One region of the Pedococcus soli genome, then DNA from elsewhere that is predicted to be linked to it. Evidence: predicted binding sites of a transcription regulator. Region 1 holds the regulator's gene; the other holds the start of a gene.
The links. The regulator LexA, encoded in region 1, represses DNA repair genes until DNA is damaged. The targets are predictions, from matches to a motif close to TCGAACANNTGTTCGA.
Positions count from the first base shown of each region.

Region 2: the regulator LexA is predicted to act here: its motif matches at 3,706-3,721, upstream of ACYVKF_RS15570 (HNH endonuclease signature motif containing protein).

Region 1 covers NZ_BAAGSF010000006.1:980,720-988,027, forward strand. Annotated here, with positions in the region: gene ACYVKF_RS19860 (winged helix DNA-binding domain-containing protein) at 1-926, shown strand, start outside; gene ACYVKF_RS19865 (CHAP domain-containing protein) at 1,079-2,170, shown strand; gene ACYVKF_RS19870 (LysM peptidoglycan-binding domain-containing protein) at 2,235-2,633, opposite strand; gene lexA (transcriptional repressor LexA) at 2,883-3,608, shown strand; gene ACYVKF_RS19880 (FdhF/YdeP family oxidoreductase) at 3,893-6,274, shown strand; gene ACYVKF_RS19885 (DUF4259 domain-containing protein) at 6,332-6,745, opposite strand; gene ACYVKF_RS19890 (hypothetical protein) at 6,965-7,308, shown strand, end outside.
Region 2 covers NZ_BAAGSF010000006.1:56,423-63,730, forward strand. Annotated here, with positions in the region: gene ACYVKF_RS15560 (primosomal protein N' family DNA-binding protein) at 1-1,556, shown strand, start outside; gene ACYVKF_RS15565 (hypothetical protein) at 1,672-1,938, shown strand; gene ACYVKF_RS15570 (HNH endonuclease signature motif containing protein) at 2,166-3,698, opposite strand; gene def (peptide deformylase) at 3,865-4,410, shown strand; gene fmt (methionyl-tRNA formyltransferase) at 4,413-5,372, shown strand; gene ACYVKF_RS15585 (RsmB/NOP family class I SAM-dependent RNA methyltransferase) at 5,369-6,904, shown strand; gene rpe (ribulose-phosphate 3-epimerase) at 6,979-7,308, shown strand, end outside.

The DNA of each region.
Region 1 (7,308 bases):
GCACGTATGCCACGGTGCGCCGCGAGCTCGATGCCGGCACCTTCGTGCGCACCCACGTCCTGCGGCCGACGTGGCACTTCGTCGCCCGCGAGGACCTGCGCTGGATCCTCGCGCTGACCTCTCCCCGGGTCCTCGCCGCCAGCGCCGGTCGGCACCGGCAGCTCGGGCTCGACGACCCGCGGCGGCTCGACGGCGGACTCACCCTGCTGGCTGAGCTGTTGCAGGACAGGCAGTTCCGCACCCGCCCCGAGCTCGGCGAGCTGTTCGTGGAGAGGCGATCACCGATCAGGCCGGGCGAACAGCTCGGACACCTGATCATGGTCGCCGAGCTGCGGGGGCTGGTGTGCTCCGGACCGGTCAAGGGGGTGCACCACTCGTACGCGCTGGTCGACGACGTCGTGCCACCGGCCACGCACCTCGACCACGACGACGCGCACCGCGAGCTCGTGCGCCGGTTCTTCAGCGGGCACGGACCGGCCGGCATCAGGGACTTCACCCGGTGGTCGTCGCTCACCGTCGCGGGGACCAGGGCCGCGCTGGCCGACCTGGGCGACGACCTGGACGTGGTGGACGTCGACGGGACACCGCACTGGTTCGACCCTGCCGTCGTGCCGCGCCGCAGCCCGGCCGCCCCCGCGGCACACCTCTTCCCGGTCTACGACGAGGTGGTGCTCAGCTACCCGGCCGTGAACTTCCCGGTGGCGACGGACCACCCGTTGGCCGAGCACCCTGACCCGTTCTGGGCCACGGTCGTCCTCGACCAGACCAACGTCGGCTCCTGGAAGCGCACCGTCCGGGCAGACGTCGTCGAGGTCGACATCCGGTTGGCCCCCAGCGTCGACGCCAGGGGCCGACAGGCGGTGCGTGCCGCGGCACTGCGGCTGGCCGAGTTCCTCGGGAAAGGGCTCGAGCTCACGGGGATCTGAGACCGGAGGCGAATTACACGGTTGGACTTACCGGATCTGCCTGACAAACCGGACACCGTCGGTCCAGCCTGAACAGGTTGTCCGCCGCCACCCCTCGCGGCGGGGCGATGCGCGTCTCCTGGCGCTGTCCTGTCCCCCACCCCCAGGAAGTCATGCTGCGTTCCCGACTGTCCCCCCTCCTCGCCCGCGTCGGCACCCTTGCCCTCGTCGTCCTGGCCGGACTCGCGGTCACCGCGCCACCGGCCTCAGCCGCGACCCTCTCCCGCGAGTGCAAGGCCAACTCCATCGCCTGCATCTCGTTCTCGGGGTACGCCGGGAAGTCGGTGTGGGGGTACCCGGTGAACTCCAGTGGGAACAACTGCGTGAACTATGCGGCCTACCGGCTGATGAAGAACGGGGTGAAGCAGCAGAGCGCCATGGGCAGCGGCGGCAGCTGGGCCACCAGCGCCCGCAACCGCGGCATCAAGGTCGACCAGACGGCCAAGACCGGGGCGATCGCCCAGTGGAACTACGGCAGCCACTACGCGCCCGGCAACGGCCACGTGGGGTACGTGGAAGAGGTCACGAGCTCCTACATCGTCGTGTCGGACTCGGCCTGGACTGGCTACTCCTCCCGGATGACCATCCCGCGCGGCGACGCGAACTGGCCCAGCAACTTCCTGCACTTCAAGGACCAGCCCTACCAGCCACCGGCATCCGGGAGCTTCCTCAAGGTCCGGGAGAACGGGCAGATCTACCGGCTGGTCGGGACCACACCGGTCTACGTGAGCACGTGGGCAGCATTCGGCGGTGCCAAGGCCACGATGGCCGTCTCGGCCAGCGCCCTCGCCACCCTGCCGGCCACCATCCCCGACGGGACGTTCATCAAGGGCGCGCAGCGGGCGGAGATCTACCGGATGGCCGGCGGCGCCCCGATCCACGTCTCGGCATGGGCGAACGTCGGCGGAAGCAAGGCCACGACGATCGTCGACCAGGTGGCCATCGACCGGGCCGGTGACGGCGGCGCCTACAACCGCCTGCGAGCGGTGCCTGCCGACACGACGATGCTCCGGACGACCAAGGGCGTCGTGTACCGGATGAGGGGCGGGATCGCCTACTACTCGACCTCGATGCCGATCGCCGAGCTGAGTGAACCGGTCCTCGTCGACCACGTCGCCCTCAGCCGCGCCACCACCACCGGGGCGTTGAAGTACCGACACATCAAGGCCGTGAAGGCCCTACCGAAGATCACGCCGAAACCCTGAGCGCCCCTCACACGGAGATCTCTCCGCGCCGCCCGATGCCGGGTGATGGGTGGGGTGACCTCGCTCAGCCGGCGGCCGGGATGAGCAGCGTCTGCCCGGCGTGGACGTTGGACCCCGTCAGGTCGTTGGCGACCTGGATGCGGGCGACGGCCTCGGTGACCGGCAGCTGCGGCAGCTGGGCCGACGCGACCTCGGAGAGGGTCTGACCGGACTGGACCGTCGTCGAGTGGTCGATGACCGCTGCGGACGCGCCCCCCGAGAGCAGGCTGATCGCGAGGACCACCGCCGTGATGGCCACGGACACGGTGATCGCCAGGCGGCCGGCGCGGGTCAGCCGCAACGGCGCCGCCGGACGGATGACGACGTCCTCACCGGTGGGCACCGAGACGAGCTGCGGGCGCACGGGCCGAACGGGCATCCGCACGGGGGCGGGGGCGACGTCCCAAGCAACTGCTGCACTCATCTGGTCCTCCGTGGTGGTCAGGTGGCCGAAGCCCTTCGAACGGTTGTACGAAGTTCCTCTAGGCTGATTTCTAGCACGCATGTTCGAACTTCTCAAGACACGCCTCGAACACATGTTTGGCACTGACGTTCGAACGCCATACGCTGTGTTCATGCCTCACAGCACACCAGAGGCCACTGACAGTCCCACCCGTCACAGCACTGAGCACGGCGGCATACGCCACCTGACCTGCGGAAACGAGGAAACGGCATGAGCGAGGACAACGTCAAGGAGCTCCCCGACCGCGATCGGGGTGACGGTCTGACCGTCCGCCAGCGCCGGGTCCTCGAGGTGATCCGCAACTCGGTGGACCGCCGCGGGTACCCCCCGAGCCTGCGCGAGATCGGTGAGGCCGTCGGTCTCACCTCCCCCAGCTCGGTGGCCCACCAGCTGTCCACCCTGGAGCGCAAGGGCTTCCTGCGCCGCGACCCCAACCGCCCTCGCGCGATCGAGGTCGTCTCCCCCGACTCGACGGCCGACATGCGCGGCTACCGCGGTGGGGCGAGCGTCGAGGACGAGACGGCGGTGTTCGACGAGACGGGGATGAACGACCGGCGTCCCGAGGCGTCGTACGTCCCGGTGCTCGGCCGGATCGCCGCCGGTGTGCCGATCCTCGCCGAGGAGACCGTCGAGGACGTCTTCCCGCTGCCCCGGCAGATCGTGGGCGAGGGGCAGCTCTTCCTGCTCCAGGTCGTCGGCGAGTCGATGATCGACGCCGCCATCTGCGACGGCGACTGGGTGGTCGTGCGCCAGCAGCCGACCGCCGACAACGGCGACATCGTCGCGGCGATGCTCGACAACGAGGCGACCGTCAAGACGTTCAAGCGCAAGGACGGCAAGGTCTGGCTCATGCCGCACAACGACGCGTTCGAGCCGATCGACGGCGACCACGCCACGATCCTCGGCAAGGTCACGGCGGTCCTGCGCCGAGTCTGAGCCGCGCCCGGACCCACCCAGCCGAGTCCGGGCCGACTGAGCTCTACCGAGCCCTGCCGAGCGCTACCGAGGCCGCGCCCCGGCCGCCCTCCCCCAGCTCCCCCGTGTGCCGCCGTGGACCGACCCCCGCGGCGGCACACGGGTGGTCACCGGGGATCGGGCATCCCGGGCGCGCATGGTTCGGGTGGGACTGGGTACGTTCGGGGTGAAGGCGCAGGTTCCGGACCGGGGCCCGCGCGGCACGCGCCCGGCAACGCCAGGCACCCGGAGAACGAGGTTCACGCATGGGCAAGCACGACGAGAGCGACTACTCCGAGGCCGACCTGGTGGTCAAGGGCCAGGAGGACCACGCCGCCGGTCCGACGGCGGTGGCGGTGTCGATGAAGCGCTCCATCGACCACATGGGCCTCAAGCGGACGGCCCAGACGCTCCTCAAGCTCAACCAGGCCGAGGGCTTCGACTGCATGAGCTGCGCCTGGCCGGACCCCGATCCCGGTCACCGGCACACGGCCGAGTTCTGCGAGAACGGTGCCAAGGCGGTCGCCGAGGAGGCCACCCGCGACCGGGCCACCCCCGAGTTCTTCGCCCAGCACAGCATCGCCGAGCTCGACGCCCACACCGAGCACTGGCTCGGCCAGCAGGGCCGCATCACCCACCCGATGGTCAAGCGTCCGGGCGGGACGCACTACGAGCCGATCGAGTGGGACGAGGCGTTCGACCTCATCGGCGCCGAGCTGCGCTCGCTCGCGAGTCCGGACGAGGCGACCTTCTACACCTCGGGCCGCGCCTCCAACGAGTCGGCGTTCGCGTACCAGCTGTTCGTCCGCGCGTTCGGCACCAACAACCTGCCGGACTGCTCGAACATGTGCCACGAGTCCACGAGCATCGCGCTGCAGGAGTCCATCGGCATCGGCAAGGCCAGCGTCACCCTCGACGACGTGCACACGGCCTCGGTCATCGTCATCGCCGGCCAGAACCCCGGCACGAACCACCCGCGAATGCTGTCCGCCCTCGAGATCGCCAAGGCGAACGGCGCCAAGATCATCTCGATCAACCCGCTGCGCGAGGCAGGGCTCGTGCGGTTCAAGAACCCGCAGAAGCCCAAGGGCGTCGTCGGCCACGGCACGGCGATGGCCGACCTGCACCTGCCGGTGAAGGTCAACGGCGACCTCGCGCTGTTCCAGGCGATCGGGTCGCTGCTCGTCGAGTGGGACGCGCTCGACCACGAGTTCATCGCCACCCACTCGACGGGGTTCGAGCAGTGGCGCGACCACGTCCGCGCCGTCGACTGGGACCAGGTCGTCGAGGTCACCGGGCTGTCCCGTGAGCTCATCACCCAGGCTGCCGAGATGCTGCGCGGGTCGACCCGGACGGTCTACTGCTGGGCGATGGGCCTGACCCAGCACCGCAACGGGGTCGCCACCATCAAGGAGGTCGTCAACCTCGCCCTCGCACAGGGCAACATCGGCCGTGAGGGGGCGGGCCTCCTTCCCGTCCGCGGCCACTCGAACGTCCAGGGCGACCGCACCATGGGCATCTGGGAGCGGCCCCCGGCGACGTTCCTCGACGCGCTCCAGAAGGAGTTCGGCTTCGACCCGCCGCGTGAGCACGGCCTCGACGTCGTGGACTCCCTGCGTGGCATGCGCGACGGCAAGGTCCACTTCTTCATGGGGCTCGGCGGCAACTTCGTGCAGGCCGTGTCGGACACCGACATCGCGATCCCCGCGATGCGCAAGGTCCGCATGACCGTGCAGGTGTCCACCAAGATCAACCGCTCCCACCTCGTCTGCGGCGAGACCGCCCTGATCCTGCCCACCAAGGGCCGCACCGAGAAGGACATCCAGGCCAGCGGGGCCCAGTGGATCTCGGTCGAGGACTCCACGTGCTCGGTGCACGCGTCGCGCGGCCCGCTGGAGCCGGCCAGCCCCCAGCTCAAGTCCGAGGTCGACATCGTCACCCGCATCGCCGAGGCGACGCTCGGGGACCGGTACGGCCTGCAGTGGAAGGCGATGCGCGACGACTACCGCGCCATCCGCCACCACATCGCCAAGGTCGTCCCCGGGTGCGAGGACTACGAGGTCAACGTCCGCAAGCCGGGCGGCATGATCATGCCGCACCCGCCGCGCGACACCCGGACGTTCGACACGAAGACCGGCAAGGCCGAGTTCGTCGCCTCCCCGATCGAGGTGGTGCACGTGCCCGAGGGCCACGTGCTGCTGCAGACGCTGCGCAGCCACGACCAGTACAACACCACCATCTACGGCCTCAGCGACCGCTATCGCGGCATCGAGGGTGGCCGCAAGGTGGTCTTCGTGCACCCCGACGACATCGCGGCCTTCGGTCTGGCGGACGGCGACCTCGTCGACATCACCACCCGGTGGACCGGTGACGACGTGGTCCGGTGCGTTCGCGGCTTCCGGGTGGTCTCGTACGACACCCCGCGGGGATCGGCCGCGGCCTACTACCCCGAGACCAACCCCCTGGTCCCGCTGGACTCGACGGCGATCGGCAGCAACACCCCGACCTCGAAGTCGGTCGTGGTCTCACTCGCCCGGTCGACGTCGAGCTCGCCCGCGTCGGGGGACAGCGCCGGCGGGTCCTCGCAGGACGCCACGGGCTCGGACTGGGACCACAAGAAGTCACCGGAGCCGGAGCACCTGTCCTGACCGGTGCCCGGGGTGGCGCCGGTAGGCGTCACCCCGGGCAGGATCGGCTCGTCGGGGTCACTCGCCGAGGGTCTCGAGGTACCTGCTCAGGCGCTCGGTGATGTCGTCCGTGGCGCTGGCCTCGTCCCACAGCTCCCACCACTCGTTGTCGTCGGGCCGCAGCGCGCGGTGCAGGGCCTTGGTGGCCAGGTCCTCGAGCCCCTCGTCGACCACGATGGGCTCGTCCTCGATCCACCGCGGCAGGTACGGCTCGCGGATCGCACTCTCGAAGTCGTCACTCGCCGCCACCACGACGGCGGCGGCGATGGCCTCGGCCATCTCCGGTGCCTCGATGTAGGCACGCGACCCGACCACGCGGACCATCGCGTGCTCCACCCGGGCCCGACGCTCGTGCGGCTCGGCGTCCTCGAGGGCGTCGAGGAAGTCCAGCGCGTCGTCGTTCTCGAACGGTCCTGTCCCGGTAGCTCCCATACCGGCCTCCTTGTGCTCGGTCGTGCAGTGGCTCGACAGCGTGACCCGTCGAGCGTGCAACAGTCCCGGACGACACGCCAGTGGTCGTTCGGGCCATTCCTGACTCCACCGGACGGCACCTCCGGCCGCCTCGACATCGCCGAGGAAATGCCGTCGCCCGGAACGGGCCGGCAGGTCTAGCCTCGAGGTGCAGGGAGCCCCGCCCACCGGGAGGACCTCGTGCTGCACCCTTCGTCGACCGTATGGCGCGGACTCGCCGTGGCCGTCCTCGCCACCGTGGTGGCGGCCTGTGCGAGCGGCACTCCCGCCGTCACGGAGCGAGGCGCCCGCCCGACCGGGTCGACCGGCACGTCGTCGACCACGAGCACCGCCGACCCGGGCCACCCCGTCGGCGTCGTGGCGATCGGCCACTCCGGGATGACGGGGTTCCACTCCGACCCGAACGCCCCCGACGACGACGTGTTCGCGAACTCCTGGGCCACCGGCACCAACCCTGCGGTCGACAGCATCTACGCCCGCCTCATCCGCGCCGTGCCCGAGACCGCCGACCACGTGGCCAACCT
Region 2 (7,308 bases), 920 kb from region 1:
GGACCCGGTATGCCGCCGGGCCGGCCTACCTCACCCGGCTCACCTCGGGGGAGACCCCGGCCGCGTCGTGGCTGGCCCTGCCCTCGACCGACCCGGCAGAGGACTGGCCGGCGGCCCTCGCGACGGCTGCTGCGGCAACCGTCGCCGGTGGCCGCGGCGCGGTCCTCGTCGTCCCCGACCACCGGGACGTCACCCGGGTGGATGCCGCCCTGACCGCCGCCCTCGGACCGGGAAGGCACGTGCGGCTGACCGCGGACCAGGGCCCGCAGGCGCGCTACACCGCGTGGCTCAAGGTGCTGCGCGGGCACGTGTCCGTCGTCGTCGGCACCCGGGCCGCAGCCTTCGCCCCCGTGAAGGACCTGGGCCTCGTCGCCTGGTGGGACGACGGCGACGACAACCACGAGGAGCCTCGCGCGCCATACCCGCACGTCCGGGAGGTGCTGCTGACCCGGGCCGCCGTCGAGGGGGCGGCGGTGCTGTCCGGGGGGTTCACGCGGACGGTGGCCGTGCAGCAGCTGGTGGAGACCGGCGCGCTGCGCCCCATCGCCGCGGCCGGCGCGGTGCGCGCCGCGGTGCCGCGGGTGGTCGTCGCGGGAGAGGGCTTGGAGCTCGAGCGAGACCCGGCTGCGGCCAGCGCGCACCTGCCGTCCATCGCGTGGCGGACCGCCAAGACCGCCTTGGAGTCCGGGCCCGTGCTCGTGCAGGTGCCGCGGCGGGGGTACGTGCCGTCGCTCGCCTGCCAGACCTGTCGCGCCCCCGCTCGTTGCGCCCACTGCTCCGGCCCGATCGCCGTGACCGGGCGCGGTGCCGAGCCGGGGTGCCGTTGGTGCGGGCGGGGGGTCGGTCGGTTCGAGTGCCGCCAGTGCGGGGGACGTGAGCTGCGGTCGTCCGTCGTCGGCGCCCGGCGCACGGCAGAGGAGCTGGGACGGGCGTTCCCCGGCGTGCCGGTGCACACCTCGGGTGCGGGAGCGGTGCTCGAGCGGGTCGCGGCCGCGCCGTCGCTGGTCATCGCGACCCCGGGGGCAGAGCCCGTGGCCGAGGGTGGGTACGCCGCCACGCTGCTGCTCGACGCCTGGGCCTCGCTCGACCGCCCGACGCTCGACGCGGGGGAGGAAGCGCTGCGTCGGTGGCTGGCAGCTGCTGCGTTGACCCGGGGTTCGGCATCACGTGGGCAGGTCGTCCTGTGCGGGGCGCCCGGCCACACCACCCTGCCGGTCGTCGAGGCTCTGGTTCGCTGGGACCCGGCGTGGTTCGCCGCCCGCGAGCTCGCCGACCGCGCCGCCCTGTCGCTGCCACCCACCGTGGTGATGGCCGCCGTCAGCGGCGAACGCCGTGCGGTCGACGTCGCGGTGCAGCAGGCCGACCTCGCCGACGGCACCGAACGGCTCGGGCCGCTGCCGCTGCCGGACGACGCGGTGCGCATGCTGCTCCGGGTGCCCCTCGCCGACCGGGACGCACTGGCGACGTCCTTGACCGCGATGCGGGCCAAGCGCAGTGCGCGCAAGGAACCTGTCAGCGTGCAGGTCCGGGTCGACCCGCCCGACCCGGCGACGTAGGCCCAGCGAGGGGTCACCGGGTGCTCCGGGACCTCGGGTCGGGTGTGCCATCGCGGGGGCCGCAGGATCGCAGGATGGCCTGACGACATCCGTGTTCCTGACCTAGATTTGCGGCATGAGCTCTCGTCGGCAGGTCGCCGGTCTGGTCGCCCTGGTTCTCGTTCTGCTCGTCACCGGGGCCGTCCTGTGGATCGGTGGCGCGGAGACGGAGTTCGGCTGGTTCGCCTACTCACCGTTGGACCAGCAGCCCTCGCCGGGAGTCTTCCTCATCTCGGAACGGCGACAGGCAGCGCTGGTGGTGTCGTTGGTCGGCGTGGTGCTGCTGAGCGGCGTGCTGGGCTTCGTGGTCGGCCGTCGGGCCACCCACGGCTCTGAGGCGTAGGCATGCACGGTTCCTCGTGACCGATTGGAGAGGAGAACCGGTCAACGCAGCGCTGGAAGAGCATGACGATCTTGCCTGGTTCCGACCCGAGGATCTCGCGGAGCTGGAGATGGGCCACCCGGAGACTCTGCCCAGCGTCCTGGGCGCCATCAAGGACGCCACCAGTCAGCCGCGGCCAATCGTCCGCTGAGCGGTGGATCCGGTCGACGTGCAGCCGGACCCACCGCTCAGTGGTGGCCCCAGTTGGTGCGGATGAGTCCGCGGTCGGGGTTGTCGGGGTCGTTGAGCCAGGAGATGGTCTGCGCTGCTGGTGGTGGGGCGAGGCTGAGCCCGGGTGGGGGTGGTGTGCCGTGGGTGAGCTCGTGGTCGGAGGTGAGGGCGAGGTCGTTCCAGCTGATGGGTCCGCCGCTGGGTGGTTGGTAGGTGCCTGCGGGGACGGGTGGGTCGCCGTCTGGTGGTGGTGCGGTTTCGTGGGGTCGGGGTGGTCTGATGGGGAGCCCGTACCGGTTGGTGACGGTCAGGCCGTCGGGGTGGGTGGGGTCGCCGGTGATGGTGTAGTCGCCGCGGTCGATGCCGTCGTGGTGGGTGGTGCAGAGGCTGATCTGGTTGTCGGTGTCGGTGGCTCCGCCGTCGGCCCATGCCTGGAGGTGGTGGACCTCGACGAACCCGGTGGTGGGGCAGCCGGGGAACCGGCAGCCGCGGTCGCGGTCGGTGATGAGGCGGCGGGTGCGGTGGGGCAGGATCCGCATGGCCCGCCCGACGGACACCGGTCGCCCTTCGGTTTCCCAGACGGGTTGGACCTGCCCGTCGCTGATGAACCGGCCGAGCAGGCGCAGGGGGATGGCGTGCCCGCCGTTGACCCAGGCGCCGGTCGTGTCGAGGTGCAGGTAGATCCGGTAGTGCGCCGACCTGCTGGTGGAGGTGACCGCCGCGAGGGAGCGGGTGGCCATCTCCTCGAGGGCGTCGGCGTAGGTCGGCAAGCCCGCGTAGCGGTCGTCGACGTCGGCGCCGGTGAGGTCTGTGGCACTCGCGTCGGTCTTGCGGCGCAGGAACAGTGCGTCCTTGGCTTCCTTCACGGCTTGTTCGACCAGCGCGCCGATGGTCGCGGGGGCGGAGTAGCGCAGCTGGAACCGGCCGTCGGCGTCGTAGGACATGGCCAGGTCGGGCTTGGCGCAGGCGCGCTGCTCGGCGGCCGACTCGAAGGCGGTGGACGGCAGGGCGGCGGTGTCCAGGTCGCCGAACCTCAGCGTGTGCGGCTCGACGGGCAGATCGCTGCCCGCTGCGTCGGTGCCTTGGGCGGCGTGTGCGGCTGGTGCGGGGGCGGCGAACGCGTGTCGGGCGACGGCTCGGCGTAGCTGGGTGACGGTGGCGTTGCGGGCGAACTGGGTGACCGAGGCTTGGTGGGTGACCGGGACGTGGCGGGCCAGGACGGCGACCTGGTCCAGGGACAGCTCCCCAGCCTCCAACGCCACAGCTGCGTCGGTGAGCTCGGTGCGTCGCCGGGCCACGGCGACGATGTCAGCGGCGTGGGCATGGGACAGGCCGGCGCGGACGACGAGGTAGTGCTCGGGTGACTTGAACCCACCCTCACCCCAGTGCCGGTCGCGCATGACCTCGTCGATGATGTCGACCAGCTCGGCCTGCGCCCGGTTCAACCGACCCGCAACAGCAGCGGTCCGCTCCCACAACGCTTGGTTCCGCGCACCCCAGCCACCGTCCGGAACCGTGTCCGGGACGGCGGTGAGTGGGCTGACCGACATACCTCAATCGTACACCTGTTCGAATGATACAGAAGGACTTGTCCACACCCAGAATCGCTCGAATTCGCTGACAGCAGAACCACATTCGTCCCACGAGCCACGCGGGACGAGCGCGGCCCACGGTGGCGCGCACCGCGCCATACGCGTCGCACCTAGACTGGTCGCCGTGTCGATCCAGAACATCCGCCTCTTCGGTGACCCCGTGCTGCGCACGGCCGCCGAACCTGTCGTCGACTTCGACCGCGAGCTGCGCCAGCTGGTCAAGGACCTCACCGACACGATGATGGACGCGCCGGGCGCCGGCCTCGCGGCACCGCAGATCGGTGTGGGCCTGCGCGTCTTCACCTACTGGATCGACGGCGAGCTCGGGCACCTCGTCAACCCCGACCTCGCGCTCTCCGACGAGATGCAGGACGGTGAGGAGGGCTGCCTCTCGTTCCCGGGCATGAAGTTCGAGACGCCCCGCTCGCTGCGGGTGGTGGCCAAGGGCTTCAACCAGTTCGGCGAGCCCGTCGTCATCGAGGGCTCCGAGCTGATGGCCCGCTGCATCCAGCACGAGACGGACCACCTCGACGGCATCCTGTTCATCGACCGGATGGACCGCGAGCAGCGCAAGCTCGCCATGCGCGCCATCCGGGAGGCGCAGTGGTCCGGTGAGGCCGCGCCCACCGTCAAGGTCAGCCCGCACGCGACGTTCGGCAGGAGCCTGTGAGCCTGCGCCTGGTCTTCGCAGGCACCCCCGACGTGGCGGTCCCGGCCCTCGAGGCGCTCCACGCGTCGGCGCACGAGGTCGTGGCGGTGGTGACCCGTCCTGACGCCCGTGCCGGCCGAGGTCGGGGTCTCGCCCAGTCACCGGTGCGGCAGTGGGCGCAGGAACGTGGGATCGAGGTCCTCACACCGCGTCGCCCGAGCGAGGAGGACTTCCTCCAGCGGTTGCGTGAGCTCGAACCCGACGTCTGCCCCGTGGTCGCCTACGGCGCCCTGATCCCTCGCGCGGCTCTTGACATCCCGCGCCACGGCTGGGTCAACCTGCACTTCTCGCTGCTGCCCGCGTGGCGGGGCGCCGCCCCCGTGCAGCACGCCCTGATGGCCGGCGACGAGATGACCGGTGCCTCGACCTTCCTCATCGAGGAGGGCCTGGACACCGGCCCCGTGTATGGCGTGATGACCGAACGCGTCCGTCCCACCGACACGTCGGGAGACCTCCTCGGGCGACTCGCCGACGGGGGTTCGGGGTTGCTCGTGGCCACCATGGACGGGATCGAGGACGGTTCGCTGCAGCCGGTGCCCCAAGGGGCGGAAGGCGTCTCGCTCGCGCCGAAGCTCGACGTCGCGGACGCCGAGGTCCGTTGGGACCGACCGGCGATCGCCGTCGACCGCCTGGTGCGGGGCTGCACGCCGGCGCCCGGGGCCTGGACCACGTTCCGGGGCGAGCGCCTCAAGCTGTCTCCCGTCACCCTGACACCGACCGGTGCGGTCGACGCGCCCGACGGCTTGGGACCCGGTGAGATCTCGGCGGGCAAGCGCGCCGTCTGGGTGGGGACGGCGACGACCCCGGTCCTCCTCGGCGAGGTCCGCCCGCACGGCAAGAAGGACATGGCTGCGCCCGACTGGGCCCGTGGCACCCGCATCGCACGAGGAGAGTGCTTCACCATGGTCCAGGCCCAGTCATGAGCGAGTCGGGCGGCGACCGCGGCAGAGGTCAAGGCGGGCCGCGGCGCAACGCACAGGGTCGCCAGCGACCCGAACGCGCGCACGGCGGACGTGAGCGTTCGGCACAGAAGCCGAGTGAGCGTGGCCGTACGAGCGACCCGCAACGGCTTGCCGCCTACACGGTGATGCGGGCCGTCGCAGACGGTGCCTACGCCAACCTCGAGCTCCCGAGAGTGTTGCGGGAGAAGGACATCCGTGGCCGTGACGCCGCGTTCACGACCGAGCTCGTGTATGGCGCGGTGCGCATGCACGGCTTGTACGACCCGATCATCAGCGTTGCCGCGGCAAGGCCGATCACCAAGATCGACGAGAACGTCGTCGACACGCTGCGCCTCGGTGCTCACCAGCTTCTCGGCATGCGCGTCCCGACGCATGCGGCCGTCGACGAGACCGTCGCCCTGGCCCGCAAGGTCAACGGTGCCGGGGCCGCCGGCTTCGTGAACGCGGTCATGCGGCGGATCAGCGAGCGCGACCTCGACGAGTGGCTGGCCGAGGTCGTCCCCGCCGACGGTGACCTCACGGCACAGCTGTCGGTCGAGCACTCGCACCCCGAGTGGGTGGTCAAGGCGTTGCGCGCGGCCCTGCTCGGCCACGGCGCCGCGACGGCGGAGACCATCGACGACGAGCTGAGCGCCCTGGTCACCTCGGACAACGAACCCGCCAAGGTCTCGCTCGTCGCCAGGCCCGGCCTGAGCAGCGTCGACGAGCTCGTCGACGACGGGGCCGAGGCGTCTTGGCTCTCGCCGGTGGGGGCGGTTCTGCCGGGAGGTGACCCCGGCGCCATACGCGCGGTGCGGGAGGGACGGGCCGCGGTCCAGGACGAGGGTTCGCAGCTCCTGGCGCTGGCCCTCGCAGCGGTGCCCGTCGACGGTGACGGCACCGAGCAGTGGCTGGACCTGTGCGCGGGCCCCGGTGGCAAGGCGGGGCTGCTCGCCGCGCTGGCGTTCGGGGCGGGGGCCGACCTCACTGCCAACGAGGTCAGCGAGCACCGCACCGAGCTCGTCCGCCAGACCCTGCGCCCCGCGCTGCTCCAGGCCGGCGCCCACGGCCGCACGATCGAGGTGCGGACCTGTGACGGACGGGCGTACGGCGAGGACGAGCCCGAGCGCTACCAGCGGGTCCTCGTGGACGCCCCGTGCACCGGGCTGGGCGCACTGCGCCGTCGCCCCGAGGCGCGCTGGCGCCGGACTCCCGCCGATCTCGCGGACCTCGGCAAGCTGCAGCGCGAGCTGCTCGCCTCGGCCATCGACGCCACGGCGCCCGGCGGAGTGGTCGCGTACGCGACGTGCAGCCCGCACCTGGCGGAGACCCAGTTCGTCGTGCGCGACGTCACCCGCAAGCGCGACGACATCGAGCTGCTGGACGCCCGCGGCTACCTCCGCGATGCCTCCGGCGAGCCGGTCGACGTGCCCGGCGACGGACCGACCGTCCAGCTGTGGCCGCACATCCACGGCACCGACGGGATGTTCCTCGCCCTGCTGCGCAAGAAGTAGCCAGCTCGGCAGAGCCTCTCGGGACGCTCCGGGTGGGTCGATCCGGCCTCTGGTCGCCCGTTAGGGTGAGCGCCGTGCAGATCTCGCCCAGCATCCTGTCGGCCGACTTCGCCAACCTCGAGTCCGAGCTGGCGCGCATCGCCAACGCGGACTGGGCACACGTGGACGTCATGGACGGCCACTTCGTGCCGAACCTGACCCTCGGCCTGCCGATCGTCGAGGCCCTGGCCCGGGTGAGCCCCATCCCGCTGGACTGCCACCTGATGATCGAGGACCCCGACCGCTGGGCGCCGCAGTACGCGGAGGCGGGCGGTTCGTCGGTCACCTTCCACGTCGAGGCGGCCGCCGACCCCCGCGCGGTCGCGCGCTCCATCCGTGCCGCCGGGGCACGGTCCGGTATGGCG